Regions from separate parts of the Rummeliibacillus sp. SL167 genome, predicted to be linked through region 1. Evidence: riboswitches for the same ligand, from Rfam matches in the RefSeq annotation. Region 1 holds a riboswitch; each other region holds the start of a gene.
The links. Region 1 has a riboswitch for lysine ahead of FEZ13_RS01085 (aspartate kinase). Riboswitches for the same ligand answer to the same signal wherever they lie in the genome.
Positions count from the first base shown of each region.

Region 1 (4,225 bases):
AATAAAACTCTCGATCTTTCGACAAGACTGTTACCCCCCTTAATACTTGAAAGCAAGATGTCAATTTTTTGTCATGTAATTATCACTCGACATCTATTGACTGCTTGTTTCATAATGGTACAATATTATGACAAGTTTATTGTACTCTCATACCACAATAGCGTCAAGGCAACATGAACTTTTTTATGAGCTATTCTCGTTCATATTATTCTCGAAAAAAGCAATCATTCATGTCTAATGTGTATTAATTCTTTTACTGACATAATTTAGACAAAATATGAAAGAAGGATTTTCATGTCTACTCAACAAAAAAATGAAATAACACAATTTGGTTATGAGCTAATTCGTGATCATGTACTCTCTTCTATATTGGGGAAAAATGAAAAAGATATACTATATTGGTGTGGAAAAGAACTAGCTCGTCAATTTCCGCTCTATGATTTAGAAGAAGCAATCTCATTCTTTAAAGAAGCTGGTTGGGGAGATTTAACGATTGATAAGGTCTCAACTGATGAAGCTTTTTGTACTTTAACCGGAGATCCCGAAGTATTAAAATTTGATAGTCGCTGTTTTCAACTTGAGGCTGGATTTTTGGCGCAGAACCAACAAAAATACTGTGGCTTCCTAACAGAGTGCTACGAAGAAACGAAACCAAAACAAGCACAAGTTAAATTTCACATCAAATGGGATTTGAAGGATAGGATAGAAGGCTAGAGTGAACCTTTACCCAGGGAAATTTTCTTTCACTTGGGTTAGTTAGTTGGATCAATTCATCTTTTATAAGCGGTTAATTCTATACTTTACTAGTTATTTTAAAAGAAAACTTTCTGCTTGTTCATACACGATAGATTCATTCATCAAAAACTCCTACCAGAAAAAATGGAGAATACTGAAAAACTATAGAACCATGATTTTTATCACAGTTTTTTCAGTAGTCATCAAAATACTGGTAGGAGTTTTATTTACGTAATAAAGGACTCCACGCATACGTTCGTTCATATGAAAAGTCCTTTATGAACATATTGACGCTTACTCATTAATTGTAGTAGCCATCAGGTGAAAGTCATTTATTAATGTGGAATTTTTTCTTTGACGGATAAACCAAATTCGTCATGTAAAGCATTTGCTGCTTTTAACATATCTTCCTGCGGTACAACAACAGATACTTTGATTTCTGAAGTGCTGACCATTTTAACAGGAATCCCTTCACGATATAAGCGTTCGAACATCGATGCCGCAACACCTGGATTTGACACCATACCAGATCCGACGATTGAAACTTTTGACAGTTCCCCTTCATAGTCCACATGATGATAGCCCAATGTATCTTTGTGTTCAGATAAAACTTGTAATGTATCTTGAAGATTTTCTTTTTTTACTGAGAACGACACAGATGGTTCCGTTCCTTCAATAATCGTTTGGACAATAATATCGACATTGACATGATTTTTGGCTAATGTTGTAAAAATATTAGCTAATGAACTATTATATGCTTCCTTATAATATACCGTTAAACGAATAATATCCGATTCAAATGCAACACCACGTACAACCAAGCCTTTTTCCACTGTAATTTCCTCCTTCAAGATAGTACCTTCAACATCCTCATAACTCGAACGAACAGACATAGGAATATGATGATTCTTGGCTACCTCTACAGAGCGAGGATGTAGAACACCTGCTCCCAGATTCGCTAGTTCGAGCATTTCATCATAGGACATTTCCAGTAACTTTCTGGCGCCTTTAACATATCGAGGATCACTTGTATAAACACCATCAACATCTGTATAAATATCACAGCGTTCAGCATTTAGTGCTACTGCAAGTGCAACAGCAGTCGTATCTGAACCTCCGCGGCCTAATGTTGTAATATTTCCTTCATCATCAATACCTTGGAAACCAGCGACTACAGCAACCTTCCCCTTTTCCAAAGCATCTTTGACAGCCTTTGGTGCAATATTCTCGATTCTTGCATTGCTTGGCACATGCTCTGTCATAATACCGGCTTGCCAACCAGTAAATGACTGCGCCTCAATTCCTAATTTATGCAAAGCAATGGATAACAATGATATCGTTACTTGTTCTCCAGTTGTCAATAGTACATCCATTTCTCTTTTTGAAGGTGATTCAGAAATTTCATGAGCCATATCTACAAGTTGATCTGTCGTTTTCCCCATTGCAGATACAACTACGACAATGTCATGCCCGTTTTGTTTCTCACGCTGAATGCGTTTGGCAACATGCATAATTCTTTCTGTTGTTGCGACGGAAGTCCCGCCAAATTTTACCACTAAAATACTCATCAAAACGCTCCCCTACATAGTTGTATGTGGGCGACTTTCACAATGATTTCTAATGAAAAAAGAGCAGCCCTTTCACATGTGTGAAGAGCTGCTCTTAGCATGCACGTTCAAAAGAACATTCATGTGAGATAGCCCTCCAGAATCTATGTTGACTCTGACAATTCTACATTTCTTCAATGTAGAACCAGCAGCAAGATGGAATTAGCAATCTTGCAACTTCGGCGGCCTCCCCTTTCATCGACCTTCAAAGGATCTATTCATCCTCCAGTCGGGTACTCTTGAAACCCGCGCCTCTATCATCACTAAATCAGTGATTTTTAATTGGTGACACTACGATACCATATAAATCGCTATTTTTGCAATTATTTTTTCAAAAAAAAGTCAATGATTGCCTGAGCCAGTTTTTTAGGTACACCAGCTTCTTGTAATTCTTCAAACGTTGCTTCTTTAATCTTCTTGATCGAACCAAAGTGTTTTAATAGCTGTTGCTTTCTTTTTGGTCCGATTCCTGGAATTTCGTCTAAAATGGATGTAATCGCATTTTTTTCGTGCAGCTGCCTATGGAATGTGATCGCAAATCGGTGTACTTCATCTTGAACGCGTTGTAACAAATAAAAAGCTTCACTTGTTCGTTTTAGCGGAATGATTTCAGGCGGATTTCCATATAACAGTTGAGAAGTTTGATGCTTATCGTCTTTTGCTAATCCCGCAATTGGAATATCCAATCCAAGCTCATCCTCTAAAATTTCTCTTGCTACTTCCATCTGTCCCTTCCCTCCATCGGTTACGAGTAAGTCTGGAAGAGGGAGGCCTTCCTTTAAAACTCTTGAATAGCGGCGACGAATAACTTCGCGCATCGCTCCATAATCATCATGTGCATGGGCATTTTGAATTTTAAATTTACGATATTCTTTTTTACTCGGTTTACCATCAATAAAAACAACCATTGCCGAAACTGTATCCGCTCCAAAAATATGAGAATTGTCAAAAGCTTCGATACGTAGAGGAGTTGCAATATTCATCGCATCCCCCAATTGTTCGCAAGCACCTATTGTTCTTTGTTCTTGTCTCTCAAGCAATTGGAATTTCTCAGTAATAGCTATTTGAGCATTTTTTGATGCCAAATCGAGTAATTCCTTTTTCCTACCTCTTTGTGGCTTTAACACTTTAATATTCAATACTTGCTGTAACATATCACCATCTATTTCTTTTGGGATAAGAATTTCCTTAGGTTTTATATGTTCAGCTTTTTCATAAAATTGCCCGACATATGTTAAAAATTCATCCTCTGGTTCTCCATATGAAGGAAATAAAGAGACTGCACGTTCAATTAGTTTCCCTTGTCTAACAAAGAATACTTGTACACACATCCAGCCTTTATCTACCGCATAGCCAAAAACATCCCGATTGATAAAATCAGTTGTGGTGATCTTTTGTTTTTCCATTACAGCGTCAATATGGGCTATTTGATCTCGATATTCCTTTGCACGTTCAAAATCTAGTTTTTCTGAAGCATCCAACATTTTCTGATGCAATTCCTCTTTGACTGCCGTATATCCGCCATTCAAGAAATTCGTAATTTCTTGGACCATCTCATCATAAACCTGTTTATCAATATCTTTGACACATGGAGCTAAACATTGACCTAGATGATAATATAGACAAACACGATTCGGAAGTGAATAACATTTCCTTAAAGGGTATAGTCGATTAAGCAGTTTCCTGGTCTCATTTGCCGCATAGACATTCGGATAAGGACCAAAATATTTTCCTTTATCCCTTTTTACTTTGCGAACTGTGAGTAATCTTGGATATTTCTCATTTGTGATTTTGATATAAGGATATGTTTTATCATCCTTTAACATAACATTATATTTTGGATCGTGTAGCTTGATCAAATTGAGTTCGAGCAAAAATGCTTC
Region 1 covers NZ_VCBM01000001.1:270,002-274,226, reverse strand. Annotated here, with positions in the region: gene FEZ13_RS01095 (succinate dehydrogenase cytochrome b558 subunit) at 1-25, opposite strand, end outside; gene FEZ13_RS01090 (DUF2507 domain-containing protein) at 295-714, shown strand; gene FEZ13_RS01085 (aspartate kinase) at 1,071-2,303, opposite strand; lysine riboswitch at 2,425-2,607, opposite strand; gene uvrC (excinuclease ABC subunit UvrC) at 2,666-4,225, opposite strand, start outside.

Region 2 (4,225 bases), on a different contig from region 1:
CTTTCTTCAGCCGAAGTGATCAATCAAAAAATCACCATGTTAAAATCGACATCCACTGCAGAAGAATTTGATCATAAATTAGCCTATGCACTAACTCAAAATAGAAGCAGTTTTAAGTCAGCGTCCTTAACGCCTATGCAATTTAAAATAACAAAGGAAGGAAAGGCTGAGCCTTTTAACCAATTTAAGAGTGAGATACCAAAACTTTCTTCTAGCTTTGCCAAGAAACTTTATCAACAAAAAAATGGAATCATACATGATAACGGGGTGACTTATGCCCTTTCTTTTCAAGTAGAACTAGATCAATCTGTATATGTCATTGCATTAAACGACCAAGAGTATTTAAAGCCTGTATATAGCTATAGAAATTTAATGATAGGTATTACGCTTTTTACGGTGCTAATCGCAAGCATCATCGGATTTATGTTGATCAGTAAAGTGACCAAACCAGTTATTTCTTTAAAAAAATTAATGGATAAGATATCTCAAGGAGATTTGCAAGCAAGGATAAAGATAGGTCAATCTAGTAAGGAAATCTATGCATTATCCACTGGGTTTAACCAGATGGCAGATCGACTTCAATCTTTAATGACTCATGTAGAATCGAGTGCAAAACAGGTAACGCAAACTTCTGATAGATTAAAAATCACTTCTTCAGAATCTAGACAGGCTATAGAACAAGTCTCCATAGCAATTGAAGAAGTAGCGAGTGGAACAGAAGTACAAGTTGAATCTGCGACACAAGCTTCAGGAAAAGTTTCTCATATCTCAACTAAAATGACTCATACTGGTCAATCTATTCATAGCGTCGAAAATTCAATAAATAGCGCATTACAAATAGCAAATTCAGGAAACCAGTTAGTGAATAATACGGTCGAGCAAATATCCTTAGTCGAAAAAACGGTTGAAAATACAGCTGAGATGCTGGAGTCATTACAGCTAAAATCAAAGGATATCGATCAAATTTTGAATTTAATAAGTGAAATATCCAGTCAAACCAATCTTCTATCATTAAATGCGGCAATTGAAGCTGCACGTGCAGGTGAACAGGGAAAAGGTTTTGCTGTTGTTGCACAAGAGGTTCGAAAACTCTCTGATCAATCAGAACAAGCAGTTATGCAAATAAAAGAAATAACCGATAAGATAAGAGAAGAAACAGATGATGTCGCGCTATCGATGAATCAAGGATTAAAAGTATTAAAAGAAGGCATTATAATGGTCAATCAAACCGAAGAATCTTTTGAAAACATTGTAAAAGCCGTTCAAAACGTCACGAACGAAACCAATGACGTTTCGTCTATCGTAGATAATGTAAGTGTAGAAACAAAGAATATGGTCGACCGAATGAAGGAAATCTCTTCGATTTCAGGACAATTCGCTGGAACAATGCAACAGATTTCAGCTGTCACTGAAGAACAATTAGCATCTATGGATAATGTCACAAATGAGGCACTTGCATTAAATCATTTGGCGAAGGGTCTGGAAGATATCATCAATGATTTTAAAGTATAAATATTTGAGATGTGTAAATATATTGATGTATTGATGCCTAAATTATTCTATGTTTTAGTGTGAGAAAAGGCGACATACGAAAATCCCCCATACAGGAATGAATGTATGGGGAATGTGTCATTTTTTATGAATATGGATAGGTTCGTTCCGTTAAGATTTTATAAAACAACTTCTTCTTTTTGATCTACTACTTTCAATACTTCTTGTAATGCACTCAATTCATCAGTGTTTAAAGGAAGAATCGGTAAGCGGACGCCGCCGACAGAAACTCCTTTTAAATTTAATGCTGCTTTAACAGGTGATGGATTTGGCGCTGCGAATAATCCTCTGAAAATAGGAAGAAGTCTACGGTGTTCCTGTGCTGCTTCTTTCAATTTTCCATTTTTAAAATTGTTCACCATTGCTTGCATTTCATTTCCAATGATATGGGATGCTACTGAAATAACACCTGCACCACCGATTGATAATATTGGTAAAGTTAAACCATCATCACCACTATATAGTGAGAAATCTTCTGGTGTCTGTTCAATGATTTGTGCCATCGCATCCAAATTCCCACTTGCTTCTTTAATGGCAACGATGTTAGGGATTTGTGAAAGACGAACGACTGTATCCACAGCCATATTGATAACACTTCTTCCAGGGATATTGTATAAAACAATTGGAAGTGTAGTTGCTGCAGCAATTGTTTTAAAGTGTTGGTATAAGCCTTCTTGAGAAGGTTTGTTGTAATATGGAACAACAAGCATGATTGCGTCAACACCAGCATCTTCAGCTTGTTTTGTTAATTCGATTGAAGCTTTTGTATTATTTGAGCCCGTTCCAGCAATGATTGGTACTTTTCCATTGACTACTTTTACGACAAATTTAAATAATTCTACTTTTTCTTCTGCGGATAAGGTAGGAGATTCTCCAGTTGTACCAGCAACTACAATTCCATCCGTACCGTTTGAGATTAAATGATGAATTAAATTTTCTGTAGCGGGAAAGTCAATTTCCCCGTTTTGATCAAATGGCGTCACCATGGCGGTTAAAACTTGTCCAAAATTCATTACTTCTCCACATCCTTCATGATTTTTTTTATCAACATAATAGAGGGAGAAGGGCAATTAGTAAGATAACGCAAAAAAGCAACAACGAGGCTACGTTGTTGCAGTAGAAACAAAATCATTTCTGTGCGTAGATAGCCCTCCATATAGTTTTCTACTACATGACAGTTCTGTATTTATTCAACAACAGAACCAGCTTTGAGAAGAATGAGATTCTCTCCACTTCGGCAAATTCCCCTTTCCACAATCATCGACGGATCCCATTATCCTCCAATTGTATACTGATGGTCTTTGCTCCTCTATCCTTACTTCAAAGAAATATTGAAATAAGTAAATATTTAAATTAAAGATATCTTAGCACTCCTTTAGAGTTTTTGCAATACCTTCATTGAAAATTTTAGAAAGTTAGATATTTGTATTAGAATGAATGCTGATCTAACCATAAATAATACGGAACACTGATGAAAGCTTTTTTAAAAGAAAGGGATTAGTAAAACACAACGTGAATGGATGAAGATATCGAAGTAATTTATAATTTTATAAGCACTAGTGTTGCATAAAAATGTTAGAAAATTCAAACTTTTTATTTTCAGGGTTTTACGGCCAAAAAGTTAAAGCTTTATCAAAATTGGTCCATCAATTTGGCTATTATTTACAATTATGCTTATGCAACAACGACGATTTTTATTGTTTAAGGTACAGCTTTTTCTTTAATTTTCCGAAGCCAAATATGTGCTGGCTTCCATAATGCTGCCCTCAAATAACGGCTGATTTGTAGAATTTTCCGTTCACTCTTTGTATCCATTTGAGCTAACACATTCAAGCAGAAAACAATTAGTGCCATAAATACTTGGCTGTCAATCGCATTTTCGCTTTGACCATAGAACTTTTTGATATTCAGATGTTGTTTTATCCATTTAAAAAATAATTCGATGGCCCAATGAGATTTGTACATTTCTGATATTTCTTCTGGCTCTAAATCAAAACGATTGGTGACCAGATGAGTACATTTCCTTTGGTATCTAGCACTTTTACTAAACAAAAATAGTTTTCAGCTCTATTTTAAGTAGTACCCATCAATACCATTTGGTCAGACAACACATCCGAATCCTCGGGTATTTTAAAGTCGTACACTTGTCGAATAACGGCATTTTTCCTTAGCCTGGAAAGAAATAGGCCTCATCGGTCATGCGATCAAATCGCTCGTAATCTAAATAACCACGGTCAAAACATACATGCAATCCCGATCGTCTACCATGACTTCTAGCTCATTCCAATCATGAACTTTCGCGGAAGTAAGTATAGCCTTTTCTGGATAAGATTCACCTTTTTCCATAAAGACAAGGCGTAAATGGAGTTTCACGCCTGTCTTGGTTTTACGAAATTGAGCCCATTTATGATTTGTTAAATGAAGTGGCAATGTGCTGGAATCAATAATTTTTAAGGGCATAGTTCTTTTCGAATAGTGAGTTTTTGTATGAATCTGTCCCATGCAAAGTTCCTTTTTTAGTGGATTTGGACGGGTGATCACTTGCTAAATCCATTATAAAGGAATTTTTTATGGTTAGAATTAAATAATTGAAGATTATGAGTATTTTTAATCTTCAGTTAAATGCAATGAAATGTAAACTTTTATAATAATTGTTAAAATATATTTGAAATAA
Region 2 covers NZ_VCBM01000002.1:317,443-321,667, forward strand. Annotated here, with positions in the region: gene FEZ13_RS12905 (methyl-accepting chemotaxis protein) at 1-1,512, shown strand, start outside; gene dapA (4-hydroxy-tetrahydrodipicolinate synthase) at 1,671-2,564, opposite strand; lysine riboswitch at 2,689-2,871, opposite strand; partial or broken gene FEZ13_RS12915 (IS4 family transposase) at 3,253-4,053, opposite strand.
Region 2: it holds a riboswitch for lysine, as region 1 does, so the genes downstream of both, dapA (4-hydroxy-tetrahydrodipicolinate synthase) here and FEZ13_RS01085 (aspartate kinase) in region 1, are expected to answer to the same signal.

Region 3 (4,225 bases), on a different contig from region 1:
AAAATCAATCAACCAGACCCATTCTATTGGTTTATTTTGATTCAACAGAAGATGTCACCACAATTTTATCCCGCTTTAACGGGCAGTAATACCCCCATCTCAAGATTTTGAGAGAAACGAGAAAGATAGATGGGAGACTGCCCGTTAAAGTCCGATTGCTTCGGACGGGCAGGATGTTGGTCACTCAGGTGTTGCCACAGGACGTGGCGTTCTTAACCTGAGTTCCTCTATTTCAATGGGGGATGAAGAAAACCCCCACTGATGGAGTTTCACTTTATCTTATTATAAGTAGATATTTTTACAAGGGCAACGTAAGACGAATACATATATTTATGTTAAAATCAGGATTTAAGGATTGTTTAAAAAGATATTCAATGACAGGCGTGTTGATTAGGCAGAAATTAGGAAATATTTTTGATATAATTCTTAAAAAAACATGTATTTTTCGTTTCATTTATGTAGATCTTCGCTGCGGCTTGCTCGACTCCCGCGGGAAAAGCGAATAGATGAGACCCCGCAGCGTAGAGATTAAGGAACGGAGTCTAAGGGCGCCACGTCCTGTGGCAACGACTCCGTGACCAACATCCTGTTGCCCCCAGCATTCGCCCGCAGGAAAGCGAGCAAGCCGTAGCGGAAATCAACGAATTCTCCCTATCTTTATGGATAAAATTGGATAATCAACACGCCTGATTCAATGATTTTCTATATTGATGGACATAAAAAACAATAACTTCGCTTTTAAAGAGATTAATGAGAGGAAGCAAATAATGGGAAATTTGGAATTTGTATTACGAGAATATATTATGGGTCGACCAGTTATTTCGATTGAACATGATGAGGAAGATCCAACTTTTGGCGTAATCATCGATGCACATAGAAAATTAGTATATGGTCATATAGAGTTATCTGATGATCAAAAACTTACATCTTTTATGGTTGATATGGAAGAAATCACAAACAACAATGATGTTTCATTGGAAGAATATGAAGAGCTAGAGCCTGATGAATTGATCGGTTGTGCAGAAGATTTTATTCAAGATTTTTGCCAAGAAAAACTGCATTTTAAAAAGATGACAGAATGGAATGGCGAATCTTATATGATCGTGTTTGAAGCAAAGGATGGCGCATTAAATTTATTTTTGCCTAATTCAGGTGCAACTATTGAGATCAATAAGCAAGGATTTATTATCTCAGCTGTCTTGTTTCAATCGTATTATCAATTATCTTATCCAGATATTCAAATTTCAGCACAAGATGCAAAAAATATATTATGCCAATATCCTCTAGTGGAACTAGGTATCTTCGAAAATAGCGGAGAGATGAAACTTGCATATTATCCGAAACGTGAATATGTAGCCGTTCGTGTTGATGGGCAAGTCGTAACAGCGGATGAGCTTTTGGATGAATTTGTCGCCGATGCGCATGCGTTTGAACAAGTCAATGTAACTGAATCTATAGAAAGTCTCTTAGGCGTTACCAATGATATGCATAAAATAGAAAACGGTGTAGGCACCTATTGGTATCCATCAGAGGATGAAAGGAATATGGAAGAAACTGAACCAACGATTAAGATGGAACAGATAGACGCGTTGCAACAAAATTATGAGTCAAATGTTGAATGGAAGGAATTAGAAGAGGAATTACCTTTAGAGCTTCTTGAAACAAAGGCGAAAATGTTCTTAGAAGCTGCAATAGGAAATATTCATGAAAAATATTTACTGGAAGAACAACTTCAAGATGGCGATGACTTTGAAGTTTTAACAGAAGAAGATTTAACGGAGGAAGAGCGCCGATTCTTTGAGGAACTTGAAATGATGGAAGAAGAAAACGAAGAGGATTTGGATGAAGATGATGAGGATAACAATTTCGAACCATTTACAACCTTTACATTCGTACGCCATTACAAAGGGATTCGCATAGAGGAATATACTATCTATGTGAATGTTGGTATTTATACTGGTGTTATTCGTGATTGTTCTATTATATTACCAGATGAAACACAACTACTAAATATGAAGATGGATCCTGTATTATCATTAGAACAAGCAGATGCCATATTTAAAGAACATTTGCAAATGAAACTTGCTCGCACGATCAATTATGATGAGGAGGATGAAGAAGTTACAGTATATGGATTAAATTATGTCATGGATTTCTCAGCAAATGGTGAAATTGAAAAAATCGATGCAACTACTGGTGAAATCCAGTATATTGAATCAGATATTTTAAAAGAAGGAAAATGATATAAACCTTCACTAATTTATAGCTCGAATTTATTAGAATACTACTAATCTTATGCTAATTTAATAGTGAGCGGTTGACAGAAAAGTGCTAGTCATGTAGACTGTCACTATTAATTGATAAATACAACCTCACTAGTATCGCGGTGAGGTAGAGGTGCAATATTTAATAGTTCTTAGTGGAGTTAGAGAAAGCGAGGAAACTAGGGAGAAGGAAATGTTGCCGAAGTTTGTAATAATCTCGATATTACATGCTGGGTCTGCAGTGAATAATTGCAGGACTGTCTCAATAAGTTGTCGAAGTTATTGAGTTGAGCTATCTCATGATGGGATAAAAGTGGAGGATTTAGGACTAGATATATTCTGGAGCCTGAGTTCAACTCAGGTTCCTTTTTTATAGTCTTTTTTTCTAAGGCACATAGGAGATTGTTTTTCAAAGGAGAGGGAAATATGAAAAAGACATGGGCATTATTGTCAGGTGTTTTATTAATGACCATCCTTGTGTTAGCAGGGTGTGGCTCGGATGATTCTAAAAAATCAGAATCATCGGATAGTGGGGATAGTAAAGGTACATTTGCAGTAGGCATGGAAGCGGGATATCCACCGTTTAACTGGACACAATCAGATGATTCAAATGGTGGTGTCGCCATTAAAGGAAATGCAGAATATGCAAATGGTTATGATGTACAAATCGCACAAAAAATTGCTGATGGATTAGGCAAGAAATTAGTGATCGTTAAAACAGAATGGGATGGTCTTGTACCTGCATTGACTTCAGGTAAAATTGATGCCATTATTGCTGGTATGTCACCAACTGCAGAACGTAAAAAAACCATTGATTTCTCAGATATTTACTATAAATCAAACCTAGTAATGGTTGTAAAAAAAGGTAGCAAGTTTGATGGTGCTACTTCAATCGCCGATTTCAAGGGGGCAAAGGTAACTGCTCAGTTAAATACATTCCATTACACAGTTATTGATCAAATTAAAGACGTTAAAAAACAAACAGCGATGGATAACTTCCCAGCAATGCGTGTAGCACTTGAGTCAGGCAAAATCGATGCTTACGTTTCGGAAAAACCTGAAGCAGTTTCAGCTACAGCAGCTAACGATAAATTCGCAATGGTTGAATTTGCGGATGATAAAGGCTTCAAAACTTCAGAAGAAGATACTGCAATCGCAGTCGGCTTACAAAAAGATAGCGATTTAACAGAAAAAATCAACAAAATTCTTAAAGGTATTTCAGAAGAAGACCGTCAACAAATTATGGATGATGCAATCAAAAATCAACCAGCAGCTAAATAGTTTTTAGACTTAAAGAGCTACCGATTGTGTGATTTATAGCAATTGGTAGTTCTTGTTATGCTTTAAGGAGGAGTAATAATGAGCTTAGAATGGTTTATCAATATCATTACAAATAACTGGCCGATGTTCTTACGAGGCGCTTGGATGACACTGGTTATTTCAACAATCGGGACTATTATTGGCGCATTAATCGGCTTGATTATTGGCGTCATTAATACAATTCCAAAGGGTAATGGTGGAGCTAAAAAATGGATTTTACAAACCATTAATGCGATTTTAACTGTTTATGTTGAGTTCTTTCGAGGAACACCTATGATCGTGCAAGCAATGGTTGTTTACTATGGTTCTGATTTATTGTTTGGCATTGACATGAACCGTACCTTTGCGGCTATTTTGATTGTATCGATCAACACAGGTGCTTATATGGCTGAAATCGTACGCGGTGGAATAATGAGTATTGAACAAGGTCAATTTGAAGCGGCACGGGCTATTGGTATGAATCATTGGCAAACAATGGTCCATGTAGTTTTACCACAGGTTTTGCGTAATATTTTACCTGCGACAGGTAACCAATATGTGATGAATATCAAAGATACATCTGTATTAAATGTAATCGGTGTAACAGAATTATTCTTCCAAACTAAATCGATTGCAGGGAATAACTTCCGTTACTTCGAATC
Region 3 covers NZ_VCBM01000005.1:103,286-107,510, reverse strand. Annotated here, with positions in the region: gene FEZ13_RS17525 (PepSY domain-containing protein) at 768-2,243, shown strand; lysine riboswitch at 2,385-2,567, shown strand; gene FEZ13_RS17520 (transporter substrate-binding domain-containing protein) at 2,691-3,545, shown strand; gene FEZ13_RS17515 (amino acid ABC transporter permease) at 3,624-4,225, shown strand, end outside.
Region 3: it holds a riboswitch for lysine, as region 1 does, so the genes downstream of both, FEZ13_RS17520 (transporter substrate-binding domain-containing protein) here and FEZ13_RS01085 (aspartate kinase) in region 1, are expected to answer to the same signal.

Region 4 (4,225 bases), on a different contig from region 1:
ATACCTGATGATTCGATCGTAAGGATTTTTGTCAAACCTGCATCTTTATATCGATCAGCAAACTCTTGACCTATTGCTTGCATGAGTTGTGGATCAATTTGATGATTCAAAAATGAATCTACTTTTAATACATCTCCTGATAAGACTTTACCTTCCCTTACGATTTTTTCCTGAAGTGCTTTCAACCTTGGGATCTCCCTTCTTATTTTCACGTTTTTAAATCTACCTTGCTTTCAATGACCGGATTTCAAGAATTCACATGCTGCGAACCTGATAGGAAATACCCCGCAATTTTGCATCCTTCCCCTATCTTTCTTGACACGAGCCACTTCAGTTTTTAGATAGATAAAAAGCCCGAAGAACTCGTACATCCAATCATCTATGAGTGGAGCAAGTCCTTCGAGCTATACAGTCGAAAAGAACAATTTATAAACATTGCATTGCTTCTCATAGTCAGATCATTTACGGTGATCTGGTAGAAACTTGCAAGCCATATTCTTGCTATTATATGAGTAAATGATATTTAGTTTTAAATTGAGAATGTCCCAATTATAGCATGCTATTTATAAAATTCAATAAAACATTAAAATATAGAATAATTCTGATAATTGTAAAACCCGAATATTTACAGATATTGAAACGAAATTTCAGCTAATCTCCGAACATTTTAGAGGATAATCACACCAATTCTCTTATATGTTCCTCCTTCTCGCTTACTTCGCATCATTATCATACAATAAGTCGCCGTCTTTCGCTCCACAACTATCAAAATTAGTTATTCTTAAATGTTCGTATTTTTTGAGAAGAAAATGATTTATGAAATTGATTCGAAAAGAAAATCATTCGTATTTTTTAGCTCAAAAGCATTGTGAAACCGATTCTATAGACTATTTTTTTATCAGGCATGTTGATTATCCAATTTTATCCATAAAGTATTTATTCGCCCTTTGAGATAATTTATTTGCTCTCTCAAAGACTTTATTCGCTCTTTCCGCAGGACATTGGATTGTTTTTTTATCAAATATGTGCTACACAAAAGGAAAGAGCAAGCCGCAGCGAAGATCTATATAAATGGTCCGAAAAATGCAGGTTTTCTCAAAAATTACGCCACAGACGACCTAATTTTTGTCAAATCAACACGCGTGTTTTTTTATTATTCTTTCATATGGCGTTTAGCCGTCAAATCCGCATCCTCTAGACGGACTATCTTTGTTTTATGTTTCCATTTATAACCAAACCAAATAATCAGGAAGATCGGTAAACCAATATAGGATACGAAAATACCGTTCCAATCAAAGTGATCCCCTGTAAATGCTGTGTAATTTTGACCAAGTATAACAAACGCACAAACTACAAATGCAAAAATCGGACCAAATGGGAAGAATTTTGAGCGATACGGTAATTCAGATAAATCATGGCCCTGTGCTACAAATGCTTTACGGAATCGATAATGACTTGCTGCAATTCCCAACCATGCGATAAATCCGCACATGCCAGATGCATTTAACAGCCAAGTATATACAGTACCTGTACCGAACAAAGATGCTAAAAATGATAAGCAAGCAACTAGTATAGTCACAATAAGTGCTGCGATTGGTACACCGCGTCCATTTAATCGTTTAAAGATTTTAGGAGCCTTTCCTTCCATCGCCAACTCCCACAGTGTACGAGATGATGCATATAAGCCAGAGTTGCCGGCAGAAAGAATAGCCGTTAAAATAACTGCATTCATAATGGAAGCTGCAAAAGCGATCCCTGCGTTTTCGAATACTAATGTAAATGGACTGACAGTTACATCATCACTATTAGCTAGTCGTTGATCCGTATACGGAATCAATAATCCAATTGCCAAAATAGCTAGAATATAAAATAACAAGATACGCCAAAAAATCTGCTTCACAGCTTTTGGAATAGTTTCACCTGGATTTTTGGTTTCTCCTGCTGTAATACCTAATAATTCAGTACCTTGGAATGAGAATCCAGCAGCTAAAAAAATGCCGAATGTCGCAAAAAATCCACCGTGAAATGGTGCATCCCCTTTAAAGAAGTTCGTGAATCCGATCGGCGCTTTTCCCCCAAGAATACCGAAGATCATTAAAAAACTCACTATCAAGAAAATAATAACCGTTGCAACTTTAATAACCGCAAACCAATATTCACTTTCCCCATAGCTATTAACCGACAGATAATTCAACACAAAGATAACAAACAGAAATGCCGCACTCCAAATAAATGAAGGCATATTAGGAAACCAATATTTCATAACGATTGATATAGCAGACACTTCGGCTGCAATCGTAATCGCCCAGTTATACCAATAGTTCCAGCCTAGCGCAAATCCTAATGACGAGTCGATAAATTTTGAAGCATACGTACTAAACGATCCTGAAACGGGCATATACGCAGCCATTTCCCCAAGACTAGTCATCAAGAAAAATACCATAATACCGATTAGACCATATGCAAGTATTGCACCGCCTGGTCCAGCAACAGCAATTGAATTCCCACTTGCCAATAGCAAACCGGTTCCAATTGTTCCACCAAGAGAAATCATGGTAATATGACGACTTTTTAACCCTCTATTTAAGCTCTGTTGTTCACTAGAGCTTGTCTTTTTTGTACTCATAATTCTCCTCTTTCCGATTTATCACGAGAAAAGGTAGAGTAAAGTTAATTAAAAATGGTTCTATATCAAATATTTGAGATATCCTTGTTTCGATACCCAACATTTAGTATAGATCCTAAAAAAAATACCATCCAAGTAACTTGAGATGGTCACTAAAACTCCTACCAATCTTGATAAAGATAGCTCAACACATCATTTCAGATGTGACAGTTCTGCACCTTTCGGTAACAGCCCCAGCATAAACAATAAAAAGCTTGTCGACACTTCGGCAATATCCCCTTTTTAATCGAGTCTATAATGCTTTTTCATCTCGTCGATTATACTCATGGACATGGCAACCTCTACCTCACCTACTGGATGAGGCATGTAATATATAATTTTAATACGGCTCTTATTATAATACAGAGTATTTTTAATAACAAGACGTAAAATAACTGTTACTCTAATACATTTTAGACTTATAGTAAACAATTATTGATGCTGGAATATTGAAATCTACTATTTATTAATGATACGGTTATAAAGAAGTTTCTTTTCAGGGAGGCCGTACAATATTGACACAACTGACACCTAGACAAAGTAAAAAATTACATTGGAATCGGAATACTTGGATACTTGTACTTGGTATTATTTTCATATCATCTACTTTACGTTCCCCTCTAACATCAGTAGGTCCAATTATTACCTATATAAAACAAGGCCTAGATATTTCCAATGTACTAGCAGGTTTTATCACAACTATTCCACTACTAGCATTTGCACTGGTTTCACCATTTGCGCCAAAACTTGCAAGACGCTTTGGGTTTGAGAAAACCTTGCTATTTGCCATGATTATTTTGGCCTTCGGTATAGTTATACGCTCAATGGGGAACATTATTTTCTTATTATCAGGGACAGCACTCATCGGTATTGCCATTGCATTTGGTAATGTTCTGCTGCCAGCACTTATTAAGCTAAAATTCCCTTTACAAGTTGGATTGCTAACTTCCATCTTCACAGTAGCGATGAATATTTCAGCGAGTATTGCCGCAGGTGTTAGCTATCCAATCGCCAGTACAATTGTCGGTTGGAAAGGTGCGCTTGGCTTTTGGTTTATACTTACGATTATTGCTTTTTTCGTGTGGTTACCACAATTACGCCAACAAATAAATGTAAAAGAAGATCATAAGCATATGAGACCTAGCAAACCGATTTGGAAATATCCTTTGACATGGGCTATTACGCTATCAATGGGCTTACAATCCTTACTCTTCTACACAACTGCAGCTTGGATTCCAGCCATGTTAAAATCTCAAGGGATAAGTGCCCATCAAACAGGATGGATGTTCTCTATCATGCAATTTTCACAATTGCCTATGACATTTCTTATCCCTATATTAGCGGCGAGAAAATCAGATCAACGCTCATTAGTGGTGATGTTTAGTATCTTGTATATCATTGGTTTTTCAGGGATTTTGTTGAACCTAACTTCACTTACTGTTCTTTGGATGATTTTCATTGGTCTCGCAGGTGGCGCATCATTTGGACTAGCCATGATGTTTTTCTCTTTACGCGCTCGCAATGCATTCGAAGCCGCAGAGATTTCTGGTACAGCCCAAT
Region 4 covers NZ_VCBM01000006.1:97,322-101,546, reverse strand. Annotated here, with positions in the region: gene FEZ13_RS18490 (xanthine phosphoribosyltransferase) at 1-185, opposite strand, end outside; purine riboswitch at 431-532, opposite strand; gene FEZ13_RS18485 (amino acid permease) at 1,154-2,626, opposite strand; lysine riboswitch at 2,799-2,978, opposite strand; gene FEZ13_RS18480 (CynX/NimT family MFS transporter) at 3,181-4,225, shown strand, end outside.
Region 4: it holds a riboswitch for lysine, as region 1 does, so the genes downstream of both, FEZ13_RS18485 (amino acid permease) here and FEZ13_RS01085 (aspartate kinase) in region 1, are expected to answer to the same signal.